Regions from separate parts of the Micromonospora sp. NPDC047670 genome, predicted to be linked through region 1. Evidence: riboswitches for the same ligand, from Rfam matches in the RefSeq annotation. Region 1 holds a riboswitch; the other holds the start of a gene.

What was found. Region 1 has a riboswitch for thiamine pyrophosphate ahead of ACGF7U_RS29675 (ECF transporter S component). Riboswitches for the same ligand answer to the same signal wherever they lie in the genome.
Region 2: another riboswitch for thiamine pyrophosphate. It lies ahead of thiE (thiamine phosphate synthase); the one in region 1 lies ahead of ACGF7U_RS29675 (ECF transporter S component).

The regions. Positions count from the first base shown of each region.
Region 1 covers NZ_JBIDDA010000020.1:85,331-92,195, reverse strand. Annotated here, with positions in the region: gene ACGF7U_RS29705 (acyl-CoA dehydrogenase family protein) at 1-52, opposite strand, end outside; gene ACGF7U_RS29700 (DUF6328 family protein) at 360-863, opposite strand; gene ACGF7U_RS29695 (sugar isomerase domain-containing protein) at 986-1,735, opposite strand; gene ACGF7U_RS29690 (alpha/beta fold hydrolase) at 1,808-2,638, opposite strand; gene ACGF7U_RS29685 (TIGR03943 family putative permease subunit) at 2,669-3,415, opposite strand; gene ACGF7U_RS29680 (permease) at 3,412-4,461, opposite strand; TPP riboswitch at 4,607-4,712, shown strand; gene ACGF7U_RS29675 (ECF transporter S component) at 4,785-5,375, shown strand; gene ACGF7U_RS29670 (ABC transporter ATP-binding protein) at 5,493-6,865, shown strand, end outside.
Region 2 covers NZ_JBIDDA010000004.1:157,191-164,055, forward strand. Annotated here, with positions in the region: gene ACGF7U_RS11790 (thiazole synthase) at 1-684, opposite strand, end outside; gene thiS (sulfur carrier protein ThiS) at 689-889, opposite strand; gene thiO (glycine oxidase ThiO) at 880-2,040, opposite strand; gene thiE (thiamine phosphate synthase) at 2,034-2,660, opposite strand; TPP riboswitch at 2,655-2,763, opposite strand; gene ACGF7U_RS11810 (aldo/keto reductase) at 3,006-3,950, opposite strand; gene ACGF7U_RS11815 (ABC-F family ATP-binding cassette domain-containing protein) at 4,232-5,911, opposite strand; gene ACGF7U_RS11820 (class I SAM-dependent methyltransferase) at 5,953-6,558, opposite strand; gene ACGF7U_RS11825 (hypothetical protein) at 6,694-6,865, shown strand, end outside.

The DNA.
Region 1 (6,865 bases):
CGGCGACCTGGCGCGCCTCCTTCTCGGAGACCTGCCCCGCCTCCTTCGGCAGCGGCCCGGCGGTGCCCGGCGTCGAGGTGCCTCCCGTCGCGGCCGGTGCGGGCTGGTCGGTGCCGGCCGTCGACGTGCTCCCGGTGGTGGTCGGTGCGGGCTGGTTCCCGCCGGCCGACGCGCCCCCCGTGGTGGTCGGTGCGGGCTGGTCGGCGCCGTCCGGCGTGGGTCGACTGTTGTGCGTCGTGGTCACGGCTGCCCCCTCGAACCTCGGTCCGGCTGCGTCGACGTGCTCGACAAACAGCACGCTACCCCCGGGTGTTACCCAGGGGTAGCGTTCGGTGGATATCGAGTTCCGCCGACGCGCGTCAGTCGCCGGGAAGGCTCGCCCGGTCGTCGTCCTCGTCGTCGACGTCGTCCTCGCCCCAGTTGCGCCGCGCGAACGGCAGGAACACCCAGAAGGTGAGGAACCAGAGCCCGGTGATGCCGCTGAGCACCAGGGCGACGCTTCGGTCCAGCACGAAGTCGGTGATCAGCAGCACCGCGCTGACCATCGAGATCAGCATGAAGGCCAGGCCGCCGCTGGCCATCCGGTGGGCGAAACGGACCAGCTCCGGCTTGCGGCCCTGGCGGAACAGCGCCCGGTGGAACGCCACCGGGGAAATGATCATCGCGGTCGCGGCGGCCGCCGACAGCAGCGCGACGATGTAGACGTCCTTCTGGAAGCCGCTCGTGCGCGTGAAACCGTTGCTGAACGGCAGGGTGAGCAGGAAGGCGAAGAGGATCTGCACACCCGTCTGGGCGACCCGCAACTCCTGCAACAGGTCCGCGAAGTTGCGCTGCCAGCGTTGCCGCTCGGTTTCCTTGGACACGGGCTACCTCCGGTCAGACGGTACTGCCGACGGGGTGGGCCCGTCGGCAGCAACGCTGATGCCCCACCGACGGAGCCACGAAACCGGCTCGCGTCTGCGGTGGCGGCGCCCCGGCGGCGCCGTCAGGAGCCGCGGCGGATGCGGCCGGCGTACCGGGCCTCCAGGGCGTTGTTGTGCTCGTCGCCGCCAGCGATGTTGGCCGACAGGTAGACCGGGGGCCGCTCCCCCGCGGCCAGCAGCCGCGCCACCACCTCGACCGTGATCTGCTGCGCCAGCAGCGCCGCCGTAATGGAGGAGACCGCGCCGACCGCCCCGCCCCCGGGCAGCGGCAGCGTCGCGTCGCCGTACGGGGCGCCGTTGTCGAGCACCACGTCGGCGAAGTCGGCGAGCTTGCGGCCCGACGGGTGGCGCGAGGTCATCTGCCCGGAGTGCTGCGCCGACGTGATCGCGACCAGCCCGTGCCCCTTCGCCTTCACCAGGGACGCGAACTCCACCATCGCGCCGTTGACGCCGGAGTTGGAGGCCAGCACGAAGACGTCCCGGGGGCCGACCGGGGCCAGCTCGTAGAGGCGGTGCGCCACCGACGGATCGCGCTCCAGCAGCGGCCCGAGCACGTCGGCCGGCGCGCCGCCGACCAGCACCAGGTCCCGCAGGGCGATCCGGTTGGTCGGCACCAGCCCGCCGGCCCGGCCGGCGATCTCCATCGCCAGCGCCTCGGAGTGGCCGGTGCCGAAGGCGTGGACCACCCCGTCGGCACGCACCGCGTCGGCGATCAGGTCGGCGGCCCGCCCCACCGCCTCCCGTTGGCTCGTGGCCACCCGGCGCATCGTGTCGGTCACCACGGCCAGGTAGTCCTCGGCGCTCACCGTCATGTCTCCTCCGTCCATGTCGTCCGTCCCTCCAGGACGCCCGGCCGCCTGCGGCGCCGGGCGGCGCCCCGCCGGTCAGGCCGGGGGCCGCACCCGGGCCAGGATCGCCTCGGCCAGCTTCGCGGGCGCCTCGTCGGGGATCCAGTGGCTCACCCCGGACAGCTCGACGAAACGGTAGTCGGCGCCCACGTGCGCGGCGCACGCCTCGGCGGCGCTCCGGCCGATCGCGATGTCGCGGTCGCTCCACACGAAGGTGGTCGGCACCGGCACGGGCCCGGTGGCCGCCATGTCCCGGCGGGACATCGCCCGGTACCAGTTCAGGGCGGCCGTCAGCGCGCCGGGCTCGCGCATCGGGTCGGCGTACGCGGCCACCCGCCCGTCGCCGCCGACGCCGTGCAGCATCCGGCGCAGCCCCGTCGCGCCCAGCGCCAGCAGCGCCTTCTCCGCCGTGCCCGGCTTGCGGAACAGCGCGATGTACGCCGAGCGGGCCTTCTGCCCCGGATCCTCGGCCAGCGCGTGCGCCATCGCGGCGGGGTGCGGCACGGAAACCGCGGTCAGCGTGCGGACCCGCTGCGGGTGACGGGCCGCCAGGTCCCAGGCCACCATCGCGCCCCAGTCGTGCCCCACCAGGTGCGCCGCGTCGACGCCCAGCGCGTCCAGCACGGCCATCGCGTCGGCCGCCAGCTCCGGCATCCGGTACGCCTCGACCGCCTCGGGCCGCGCGCCGGGCGAGTAGCCGCGCTGGTCGAGCGCGTACGTGCGCAGGCCGGCGGCGTGCAGGGCCGGGACCACGTCGTCCCACTCCCCGCTGTGCTGCGGGAAGCCGTGCAGCAGCAGGACGGGCGCGCCGCCCTCCGGACCGCCGACGCGTACGTCGAACGTGAGGCCCCGGGCGTCGATCCGCATGATCGCCAGCCTACCCAGGGCGGGCGCGGGTCACTCGTACTGACGTCGGGGCACGGGCACCTGCCGCCAGGACTCCACGTCCAGGTACGGGATCTCGGCGTCGTTGACCGGGTCCCGGGCGATCCGGTCGCTGTAGCGGCCGGTCACCTCGATCCAGGTGTCGTCGGCGAGCCCCTCGGGCACGGCGCCGGTCAGGCCCAGCTTGACCGGCCGCCCGTCGGCGGCGCAGCAGGAGAGCACGATGCGGGCCAGCAGCGGCCGGCCGTCGGGGCCAGTGGTGACGAAGCCGGTCAGCCGGACCCGGCGTTGCCCGATGGAGGCGCCCCGGTCGAACAGCGCCCGGGAGGCGTAGTCGAGCACGGTGACCTGCGCCGGGTCGCCGGCGGGCAGGGGCGGGTAGTCGGAGGGTTGCTGCCGGGCGGAGAGCGCGGTGCCGGCCTGCCCCGCCGCGTACGAGCCGAGGGCGGGCGGGGCGACCAGGAGCAGGCCCAGCACCGGCAGGATCAGCAGCCAGCCCACCCGCGGCTCGTGGTGGCCGTGCCCGTCGTGGTCGGCGTCGTGCCCGTCGGCCGACGGGGGCGCGCCGGTGCGCCGCAGGAGCGGGCGCAGCTCGTACCAGAGGGTCATGACCGCGGCGACCACCAGCAGCAGGCCCGCGGCGACGAGGAAGGGACGCAGCCCCTCCTTGACGTAGCGCAGGTGCAGGTCGGTGAGGCTGGCCCGGACCACCGCGCCCCCGAGCAGCAGCAGGACGACGGCCTGCGCCTGCCGGTTCACAGCAGCACCGCCCCGGTCGCGGCGGCGACCGCCACGGCCACCGCGAGGGTGGCGGGGGCGAACCGCAGCGCGAACCGCCGGCCGAAGACGCCGGCCTGCATCGCGATGAGCTTGAGGTCGACCATCGGCCCCACCACCAGGAAGACAAGTCGGGAGGTCAGCGAGAACTGCGACAGCGAGGCGGCGACGAAGGCGTCGGCCTCGGAGCAGAGGGAGAGCAGCACCGCGAGCACGGCCAGCGCGAGCACCGAGAGCACCGGCTCGTCGGCGAGGGTCTGCAACCAGCGCTCGGGCACGACGACGTTGATCGTGGCGGCGGCCGCCGCGCCTATCACCAGGAACCCGCCGGCGTGCGTGACGTCGTGCCGGACCGCCGCCCAGAACGCCCGCCCGCGCGAGCCGTCGTCCAGCTCGGGCCGGCGGGGCAGCCGGATCCAGTCGGCCCGGCCGAGGCGCAGCCACAGCCAGCCCATGACCATCGCGACGACGAGGCTCGCCACGCCGCGGCCGAGAACCATCTCCGGGTCGTCGGGGAACGCCACCGCGGTGGCGGTGAGCACGATCGGGTTGATCGCCGGGGCGGCGAGCAGGAAGGCCAGCGCGGCGGCCGGGGTGACCCCGCGCCGGATCAGCGACCCGGCGATCGGCACCGAACCGCACTCGCAGCCGGGGAGCACCACGCCCGCCGCGCTCGCCACCGGCACCGCGAGCGCGGGGTGTCGCGGCAGCGCCCGGGCCCAGAACGACCGGGGCACGAAGACCGCGATCACCGCGGAGAGGACCACGCCGAAGACCAGGAACGGCACCGCCTGCACCATGACCGAGACGAAGACGGTGGTCCAGGTCTGCAGCCGGGGCGCGGACAGTGCGCGGGCGATCGGTTCCCGGAAGACGACCAGCAGGACCAGCAGGCCCGCGAGCACCTCGACGGACCCGGGCCGCCAGGCTCCGCCGCCCGCCGGCTCCGTCGGCGGTACGTCCGGCGCGGCCGCGCCGACCGCCCCCCGCCCGCCTTCGGGCGCCCCGCGGTCAACCTCGGATGTCACGTACGTGCCCCTCTGCCGCTTGTGCCGGTGGCCGCCCGGAGACTACCGGCCGGAATCGACGGGGTCGATCGAACGCGCGGGTGACCTGCGAAAAGATCACTTTGCTCGATGATCTTCAAAGGTGTTAGCGTCGGCGCGACAACTTCACATCCGACAGGGGAGCGCACAGCGCTGAGAGTGCGGGCACCGCCCGCAGACCCTCGAACCTGATCTGGGTAATGCCAGCGCAGGGAGTTCGGTCGACCTCCAGCCGCGTCGACGTCCGGCACACCGGGCGCGGCGTGCGTCTTCTCCTGGTTCGCGTTCAGGACTGGGAGCACATCATGCGAGACAACACGACCACCCGGTGGCGCACACTCGACGTCGTCGTCGCCGCGGTGATCGCGGTGGCGTTCGGCGTCATCTTCTGGGCCTGGGGGCTGCTGTGGCGGGCCGTCGACCCGGCGTTCGCGTTCTTCCCGGCCGGCCAGGCGATCATGTACGGCGTGTGGCTGGTCCCGGCCGTGCTCGGCGGCCTGGTGGTCCGCAAGCCCGGCGCGGCGCTCTTCTGTGAGGCGGTGGCCGCGACGGTCTCCGCGCTGCTCGGCTCCGAGTGGGGCGGCATCACCATCGTCCAGGGCCTGATCCAGGGGCTCGGCGCCGAGGTGGCGTTCGCCGCGTTCCGGTACCGCTCGTTCCGGCTGCCCACCGCGCTGCTCGCCGGCGCGCTGACCGGCCTGGGCGCGGCGCTGTTCGACTTCTTCGTCTGGAACGTCGACTACGCGCTCGGCAGCTACCGGATCCCGTACGCCCTGCTCACCGTCGTCAGCGCCACGGTCGTCGCCGGCGCCGGCGGGTGGGCGCTCACCCGCGCCCTGGCCGGCACGGGCGCCCTGGACCGTTTCCCCGCCGGCCGCGAACGCGCCGCCATCTGACCCGCGCCCACCGAACCGACCCGACGGAACCGCGTTGACCATGAGGTTGTCGCCCGCACCCGCCGCGTCGAACGGCGACAACCCCGCCGTCGGCGGGCGGGAGAGGGTGTGCCGAACATGGGAGCGGTGACGCTGCGGGGGTTCGGGTGGCGGCACGCCGGTCGTCGGGCATGGGCGGTGCGCGGGGTGGACCTGCGCGTCGAGGCCGGTGAGCGGGTGCTGCTGCTGGGGCCGTCGGGGGCCGGCAAGAGCACCCTGCTCGCCGCGCTGGCCGGATTGCTGCCGGAGGACTCGGGCGAGCAGGAGGGCACCGTCGAGATCGACGGGCTCGACCCCCGCAAGGGCCGGGAGCGGGTCGGCATCGTCTTCCAGGACCCGGAGACCCAGCTCGTGATGGCCCGCAGCGGCGACGACGTGGCGTTCGGATTGGAGAACCGCGGGGTTCCCGCCGACGAGATCTGGCCCCGCGTCGACGAGGCGCTGGCCCGGGTCGGCTTCCCGTACCCGCGGGACCGGCCCACCGCCGCCCTCTCCGGCGGCGAGCAGCAACGCCTCGCCCTGGCCGGGGTGCTGGCCCTGCGTCCCGGGCTACTGCTGCTCGACGAGCCGACCGCCAACCTGGACCCGGCCGGCGCCGCGCTGATCCGGGCGGCGGTGGCCGGCGCGCTGGACGCCGACACCACGCTGATCCTGGTCGAGCACCGGGTCGCCGAGGCGCTGCCCCTGGTCGACCGGGTGGTCGTGCTCGAACCGTCGGGCGGCGTCCGCGCGGACGGCACACCCGAGGCCGTCTTCGGCACGCACGGCGACGCGCTCGCCGCCGAGGGCGTCTGGGTGCCCGGCCGCACCGTGCCGCCCCGCCACGCCGCCGCGCCGGCCGGCGACGTGCTGCTCACCGCCGACCGGCTCGGCCTGCCGCCCCGGCTGGCCGCCGTCGACCTGGCGGTACGCGCCGGCGAGACGCTCGCCGTGCTCGGCCCGAACGGGGCCGGGAAGTCCACCCTCGCGCTGCTGCTCGGCGGGCTGCTCAAGCCGGGCGCAGGCCGGGTCGCGGCGACGGCGGCACTGGCCGGCGCCGACGCCCGCACTCCCCCGCACCGCTGGCGCGCCCCGGCGCTGGCCCGCCGCATCGGCTCGGTCTTCCAGGACCCGGAGCACCAGTTCGTCACCAACACCGTCTTCGACGAGCTGGCGCTCGGCCCGCGCCGCACCGGCCAGCCCGAGGCGGCGGTCCGCTCCGCCGTGGACGACCTGCTGTCGCGGCTGCGGCTGACGAAGCTCGCCGCGGCCAACCCGTACACCCTCTCCGGCGGCGAGGCGCGGCGGCTGAGCGTGGCGACGGCCCTGGCCACCGCGCCACGCCTGCTCGTCTGCGACGAACCGACCTTCGGCCAGGACCGACGGACCTGGCTGGAGCTGGTGGACCTCTTCGCCGAGCTGCGCGACGCCGGGCACGGCCTGGTCGCCGTCACCCACGACCCGGAGTTCGT
Region 2 (6,865 bases), on a different contig from region 1:
CGCCTCGACCGCGTGCCGCATCGCGGTGGCCATCGCCACCGGATCGGCGGCGCGGGTGACCGCGCTGGCCAGCAGCACCGCGTCGCAGCCCAGCTCCATGGCCAGCGCCGCGTCCGAGGCGGTGCCGATACCGGCGTCCAGGATCACCGGCACGTCGACGCTCTGCCGGATCAGCCGGATGTGGTGCGGGTTCGACACGCCCAGGCCGGAGCCGATGGGCGCGCCCGCCGGCATCACCGCGGCGCAGCCCACGTCGGCGAGCCGCCGCGCCAGGATCGGGTCGTCCGACGTGTACGGCAGCACCACGAACCCGTCCGCGACGAGTTCCTCGGCGGCGCGCAGCAGCTCCACCCCGTCGGGCAGCAGCGTGCGCTCGTCGCCGATCACCTCCAGCTTCACCCAGTCGGTGTCGAACGCCTCCCGCGCCAGGTGGGCGACCTTGACGGCCTCGCCCGCCGTGTAGCAGCCGGCGGTGTTCGGCAGCAGCCGCACCCCGCAGCGGTCGAGCAGGTCCAGCAGGCCGCCCGCCGTGCCGGGGGCGGTGTCGACCCGGCGCAGGGCCAGGGTGACCAGCTCGGTGCCGGAGGCGCGGATCGCGTCCTCCAGCACGCGCAGGTTCGCCGCGCCGCCGGTGCCGAGGATCAGTCGGGACGTGAAGCTCACGCCGCCCAGGTCGAAGCTCACCGCGTCACCCGCCCTGGGCGGCGCTGAGCACCTCGACCCGGTCGCCGTCGCGCAGCACCGTCGCCGGCCAGCCCGTACGCGGCACGACCTCCCCGTTGACCGCGACGGCGAGGCCGCGCTGCTGGTCGGTGACCGCGCGGACCAGGTCCGCCACCGTCGAGCCGCCGGGCAGGCTGCGCCCGACGCCGTTCACCGTCAGTTCCACGTGTGCTCCTCCTCGGGTGCGGACGCTCCGGGCCCGGTCCGACCGTCGACGGCCGGGGCCGCCGTCGCGACGGTGGCTGCCGGCGCGAACCGGTCCGGGGTGAAGGGGGCGAGCAGCGGGTCCGCCGCCCCCGTGACGACCAGGTCGGCGATCAGGTCGGCGGTGACGGGAGTGAGCACGATGCCGTGCCGGTGGTGCCCGGTCGCGGCGAGCACGCCCGGCCGGTCCGGCAGCGGGCCGAGGATCGGGGCGTTGTCCGGGGTGCCCGGGCGCAGGCCGGCGATCGCCTCGATGAGGTCGTACTCCGCCAACTCCGGCAGCAGGTCGACGGCGGCGCGGAGCAGGCGCAGCACCGCCCCGGCGGAGACGTCGGTGTCGGCGCGCTCCTCCACGGTCGCGCCCACCACCACCTCCCCGTCGTGGCGAGGGACGAGGTAGACGTGCTCGCCGTCGGCGTACCCCCGGATGACGTGCCGGAAGCCCGGCGCGACGCCGCCGGGCGCGCGGAGCCGCAGCACCTGGCCCTTCACCGGCCGCACCGGCAACCCGGTCAGGGCCGCCGCGCCGCAGCCGGCCGCGACCACCGTGACGCGGGCGTCCACGTCGGACAGTCGGCGCACGGCCGTCGGCACCAGCGCGGCGCCGGCCCGCTCGGCGGCCACCCGCAGCGCCGGCACCAGCCGACGCGGGTCGACCTGGTGGTCGGTGGCGGCGAACGCGCCGCCGCGCACCCGGGGCGCCAGCGCCGGCTCGCGGTCCCGCAGCGCCGAGGGGCGCAGCGGCGTCACCGGCAGTCCGAGCCCCTGCTGGTACGCCCACAGCCGCCGCGCCTCGGCCAGGTCGTCGGCGGTGAGCCCGACCATCAGGGTGCCCTCGCTCCGGTAGCCGATGTCCGCGCCGGTGGCGGCGGTCAGCTCGGCGGCGAAGGCCGGCCAGCGGGCGGCGGAAGCGGTCAGCAGTCCGGTCAGCTCGTGCTCACCGAAGTACGCCTCGGCGACCGGGGCGAGCATCCCTGCGGCGACGTGGGACGCGCCGGAACCCGGGGCGGGGTCGTGTACGACGACGCGGAGCCCGCGCGCCGCGCAGCGCCAGGCGATGCCCAACCCGACCGGTCCCGCCCCCACCACGGCGACGTCCGGTCGGCTCAGCACCCCAGCGCTCCCAGCAGCTCCGCTGTTGCCCGGGCCGGATCGGCCGCCCCGGACAGCGCCCCCACCACCGCCACCCCGTACGCCCCGGCGGCCAGCAGCGCGGGTGCGTTCGCGGCGGTCACCCCACCGATCGCGATGACCGGCACGGCCACCGCCTCGGCGACGGCGCGTACCCCGGCCGGGCCGATCGGCGCCGGCAGGCCGGTCTTGGTGTCGGTGGCGTGGCAGGGGCCCACGCCCAGGTAGCTGGCCCCGGCGGCGACCGCCTCGGCGGCCGCCCCCGGTTCGCGGGCGGTGGCCCCGAGCACGGCGGCGGGGCCGAGCACCCGGCGGGCGGCCCCGACCGGCAGGTCGTCCGCGCCGACGTGCCCGCCGGCGGCGCCCACCGCCAGCGCCACGTGCAGCCGGTCGTTGACCAGGCAGGTGGCGTCGTACCGGGCGCAGAGCGCGAGCGCCCGGCGGGCCAGGTCGTACGCCTCCCGGTCGGTCGCGTCGTCGGTGACGCGGACCTGTACGACCAGCTCGGCGCGGGCCACCGGCAGGGCGGCCCGCAGCACGGTCAGCGGATCCCGCCCGGGTCGGGTGTCGGTGATGAGATGCAGTCGCCCCAGGGACGGCACGGCAACACTCCTCCCTGCGCCGGCATTACCCGGATCAGGTTCGACGGTCGGGGGCTCTCAGCCCCCCTCTCAGCCCGGTGCACCGGGCTCCCGTGGGTCACTTGCGCGTGTCACCGTACGACGGATCGCCGGATCCGCCAAGGGCGGAACGCGGATTTCACATCGAGCGTCCGATCCCGACGATCGGGGCGGCGGGTGAGGGTTCGGTTACGCCATGCTGTCGGGATACCCTCCGCCGCACGGGTTCCGCGCCGTCCGGCGTTCCGCCCCTTCCGCGGCGGCGACGTGCGGGCGGCGGAAGGGCCTCGACACCGGGCCGCGGTGTCGAGGCCCTGCCGGCGTGGCTCAGAGGATGGCGCGCAGGGCGTCGAGGTCCTCGTCGGTGGGCTGCCAGGCGCCCGCCTCCGCGTTGGCCCGCACCTGCTCGGGCGTGGTGGCGCCAGCGATCACCGACGTCACCGCCGGCTGGGCGGCCAGCCCGCCGATCGCCACCTGGAGCATCGACAGCGCTCGCTCGGCCGCGTACGCCTCGATCGCCTCGATGGTGTCCCAGTCGGCGGCGGCGAGGCGCTGGGCGTAGCGGCCGCCACCGGCGAGCCGGCTGCCGGCCGGCGGGGCCTGGTCGCGCCTGTACTTGCCGGTGAGCAGCCCGTTGGCCAGCGGGAAGAACGGCAGCATGCCGAGGCCGAACCGCTCGCAGGCGGGGATGACCTCGGTCTCCACCGAGCGTTCCAGCAGGCTGTAGTGGTTCTGCGCGCTGATGAACCGGGACCGGCCGTTGGACGACGCCACCCAGTCCGCGTCGGCGATCTGCCAGCCGGCGAAGTTGGAGTTGCCCAGGTAGCGCACCTTGCCGGCGCGGACCAGATCGTCGAGCGCGGCGAGCGTCTCGTCGATCGGGGTGCCGGGATCGGGCTCGTGCATCTGGTACAGGTCGATGTGGTCGGTGCCGAGCCGGCGCAGCGACGCCTCCACGGCCCGGGCGATGTAGCGCCGCGCGCCCCGGGCGCCGAAGTCCGGGCCGTTGAGCCCGTGCATGTCCATGCCGAACTTGGTGGCCACGACCACGTCGTCGCGCCGGCCCTTGAGCGCCTGGCCCAGCAGTTCCTCGGAGCCGCCCTGCGGCTCGCCGTAGATGTCGGCGGTGTCGAAGAAGTTGATCCCGGCGTCGAGCGCGGCGTCGACCACCGCCCGGGTGCCGTCGAGGTCGAGCTTGCGGCCGAAGTTGTTGCAGCCGATGCCGACCACGGACACCACGAGCCCGGAGTCGCCCAGCCGGCGATAGGTCATCTCAGTCACGAGATCAACCCTATGCCGGCCGGCCCGGCCCGCGCCGCGTACCTCGGGTTCAGTCGAGCACGTCGGCGACGAGTCGACGGGCGGCGGAGAGCGTGGCGGCGGGTTCGTCCGGGGTGTGCCCGACAGCGCCGAGCAGCGCGTGTGACCGCCGGGCGAAGTCGGGCGGGGCGCCCGGCAGCCGCCCGGCGGAAGCGATAATGCCCTCCTCGTCGACCAGCCACCGCGACGACCCCCGCCGACCGCGCAGAGGCGGTCGGCCAGGTCGGCGGGGATCACGCCACGTCCCAGACCGGCTCCGGGGTCTCCACCACCTCGTTGTCGCCGCGGAAGAGCACGAACCGGTCGAAGGAGCGGGTGAACCAGCGGTCGTGGGTCACCGCCACCACGGTGCCCTCGAACGCGGTCAGCCCGGCCTCCAACGCCTCGGCCGAGGCGAGGTCGAGGTTGTCGGTGGGCTCGTCGAGCAGCAGCAGCGTCGCGCCGGACAGCTCCAGCAGCAGCACCAGGAAGCGCGCCTGCTGCCCGCCGGAGAGCGTGCCGAAGCGCTGGTCGCCCTGCCCGGCCAGCTCGTAGCGGCTCAGCGCCGCCATCGCCGCGTGCCGGTCCATGCCGGCCCGGTGTTCGTCGCCCCGCCAGAGGATCTCGACGAGCGTCTTCGCCATCAGCTCCGGCCGGTCGTGGGTCTGCGAGAAGTGTCCCGGCCGCACCCGCGCGCCGAGCCGGGCCACCCCGCCGTGCGCGACCGGCGCGAGCGCCGCCGCGCCGTCGACCGGGCCGTTGGCCGGGTCCGGGTCGGTGCCGCCCCGGGCCAGCAGCCGGAGGAAGTGCGACTTGCCCGTCCCGTTGGCGCCGAGCACCGCCACCCGGTCGCCGTACCAGATCTCCAGGTCGAACGGGTAGGTCAGGCCGTCGAGCTCCAGTTGCTCGCAGACGACCGCGCGCTTGCCGGTCCGCCCGCCGGTCAGCCGCATCCGGATGTCCTGGTCCTTCGGAGGTACGGGCGGCGGCCCGGCCTCCTCGAACTTGCGCAGCCGGGTCTGCGCGGCCTGGTAGCGCGACGCCATCCCGTCGTTGTACGCCGCCTTCTGCTTGTACATCAGCATCAGCTCGCGCAGCTTCTGGTGCTCCTCGTCCCAGCGCCGGCGCAGCTCGTCGAGGCGGGCGTGCCGGGCCACCCGCGCCTCGTGCCAGCTCGCGAAGCCGCCGGGATGCACCCAGGCGCTGCCGCCCTCCACGGCGACCACCCGGTCGGCGGTGTGCGCCAGCAGCTCCCGGTCGTGCGAGACGTAGAGCACCGACTTGCCGGACTCGCGCAGCCGGCCCTCCAGCCAGCGCTTGCCGGGCACGTCGAGGAAGTTGTCCGGCTCGTCGAGGAGCAGCACCTCGTCGGGGCCGCGCAGCAGCAGTTCGAGGGCGAAGCGTTTCTGCTGACCGCCGGAGAGGGTCCGGACGGGGCGTTCCCGGGCGGCGTCCCAGGGCAGGTCGAGCACGATGGTGGCGACGGTGTCGAAGAGCACCTCCGCGTCGTACCCGCCGGTCTCGCCCCAGGCCGCGAGCGCGTCCGCGTACGCCAGCTGGGCCTTGCCGGCGGCGGTGCTGTACTTGCCGCGCACCTCGGCCGCCCGCATGGCCGCCTCGGTCTCGGCGAGCCGGCGCCCGGCGTCGCGCAGCGCCGGCGGGGCCAGCGACAGCGCCAGGTCCGCCAGCGTGGACTCGTCGCCGATCATGCCGATGAACTGGCGCATCACGCCCAGCCCTCCGGCCCGGGCGATCGCGCCGGTCTTCACCGGCAGGTCGCCGGCGACCATCCGCAGCAGTGTCGTCTTGCCGGCGCCGTTGGGCCCGACCAGGGCCACCTTGGCGCCCTCCCCGACCCGGAACGACACGTCGGTGAAGAGTTCCCGGCCGTCGGGGAGGATGTGCCCGACCCCTGCCACGTCCACGTATCCCACGCGGGCATCCTGCCCGAGCACCTGCCCGGTGGCCCAACCATTTACCGGGTCACGCGCAGCACCCGGTAGCCCTTCTGGCTGGCGTGCCGCCCGACCTGCCAACCCTGCTCGACCAGCCAGCGGTGCAGCGAGTCGCCGCCCAGGTGGCGGGCGACGACGAGCCAGGCGACCCCGTCCGGGGCGAGCCGGGGGAGCCAGCGCAGCAGCATCCGGTGCAGCTCGTCCTTGCCGACCCGGATCGGCGGGTTGGACCAGAGCTGGGCGAACGTCACGTCGGCGGGCACGTCGTCCGGTGCGGCGACCCGCACCCGGTCGGCCGCGCCGACCCGTGCCGCGTTGGCCGCGGTCAGCTCGCGGGCCCGCTCGTTGACGTCGACGGCCCAGACGGTCGCCGTGGGCGCCGAGGTGGCCAGCACGCAGGTGATCGGCCCGAAGCCGCAGCCGAGGTCGAGCAGGGCGCCGGTGGTGCCGGCGGGCGGCAGCTCCGCCTTGCGCAGCAGGACCGCCGTGCCGGGGTCGAGGCGCGCGGCGGAGAAGACGCCGCCGGACGAGGAGAGGGTGTAGTCGCGGCCGGCGACGGAGAACTCGACCTCGCGCGGGTGGGCGGCCGTCGCGGGCTCAGCGGTGAAGTAGTGGTCGCCGGTCACGCCGGCAATTCTCGCACCGCCGTCGCCGCCGTCCGGTCGGGGTCCGGGGGACGGCCCAGCACGACACGGAACAGCTAAGCCCACAATTTTCCATTATTACCCCCTAAAGGGGCAATGGCTCCTACTCTGGGCGTCATGGTGTATCGGTACGAGTCCGATGAGGACGCATACATGGAGTACCCGGAGCCCGGGTCCGACCGCTCGGTGCTCGGTGCCGGTCCGCCGCCCCCGGCCGGCCCCTCCCCGTCCCGCTTCCCGACGCCGTCGCTGCCCCGGGCCAACCAGGTCGCGCTGCCTTCAGCCGGGC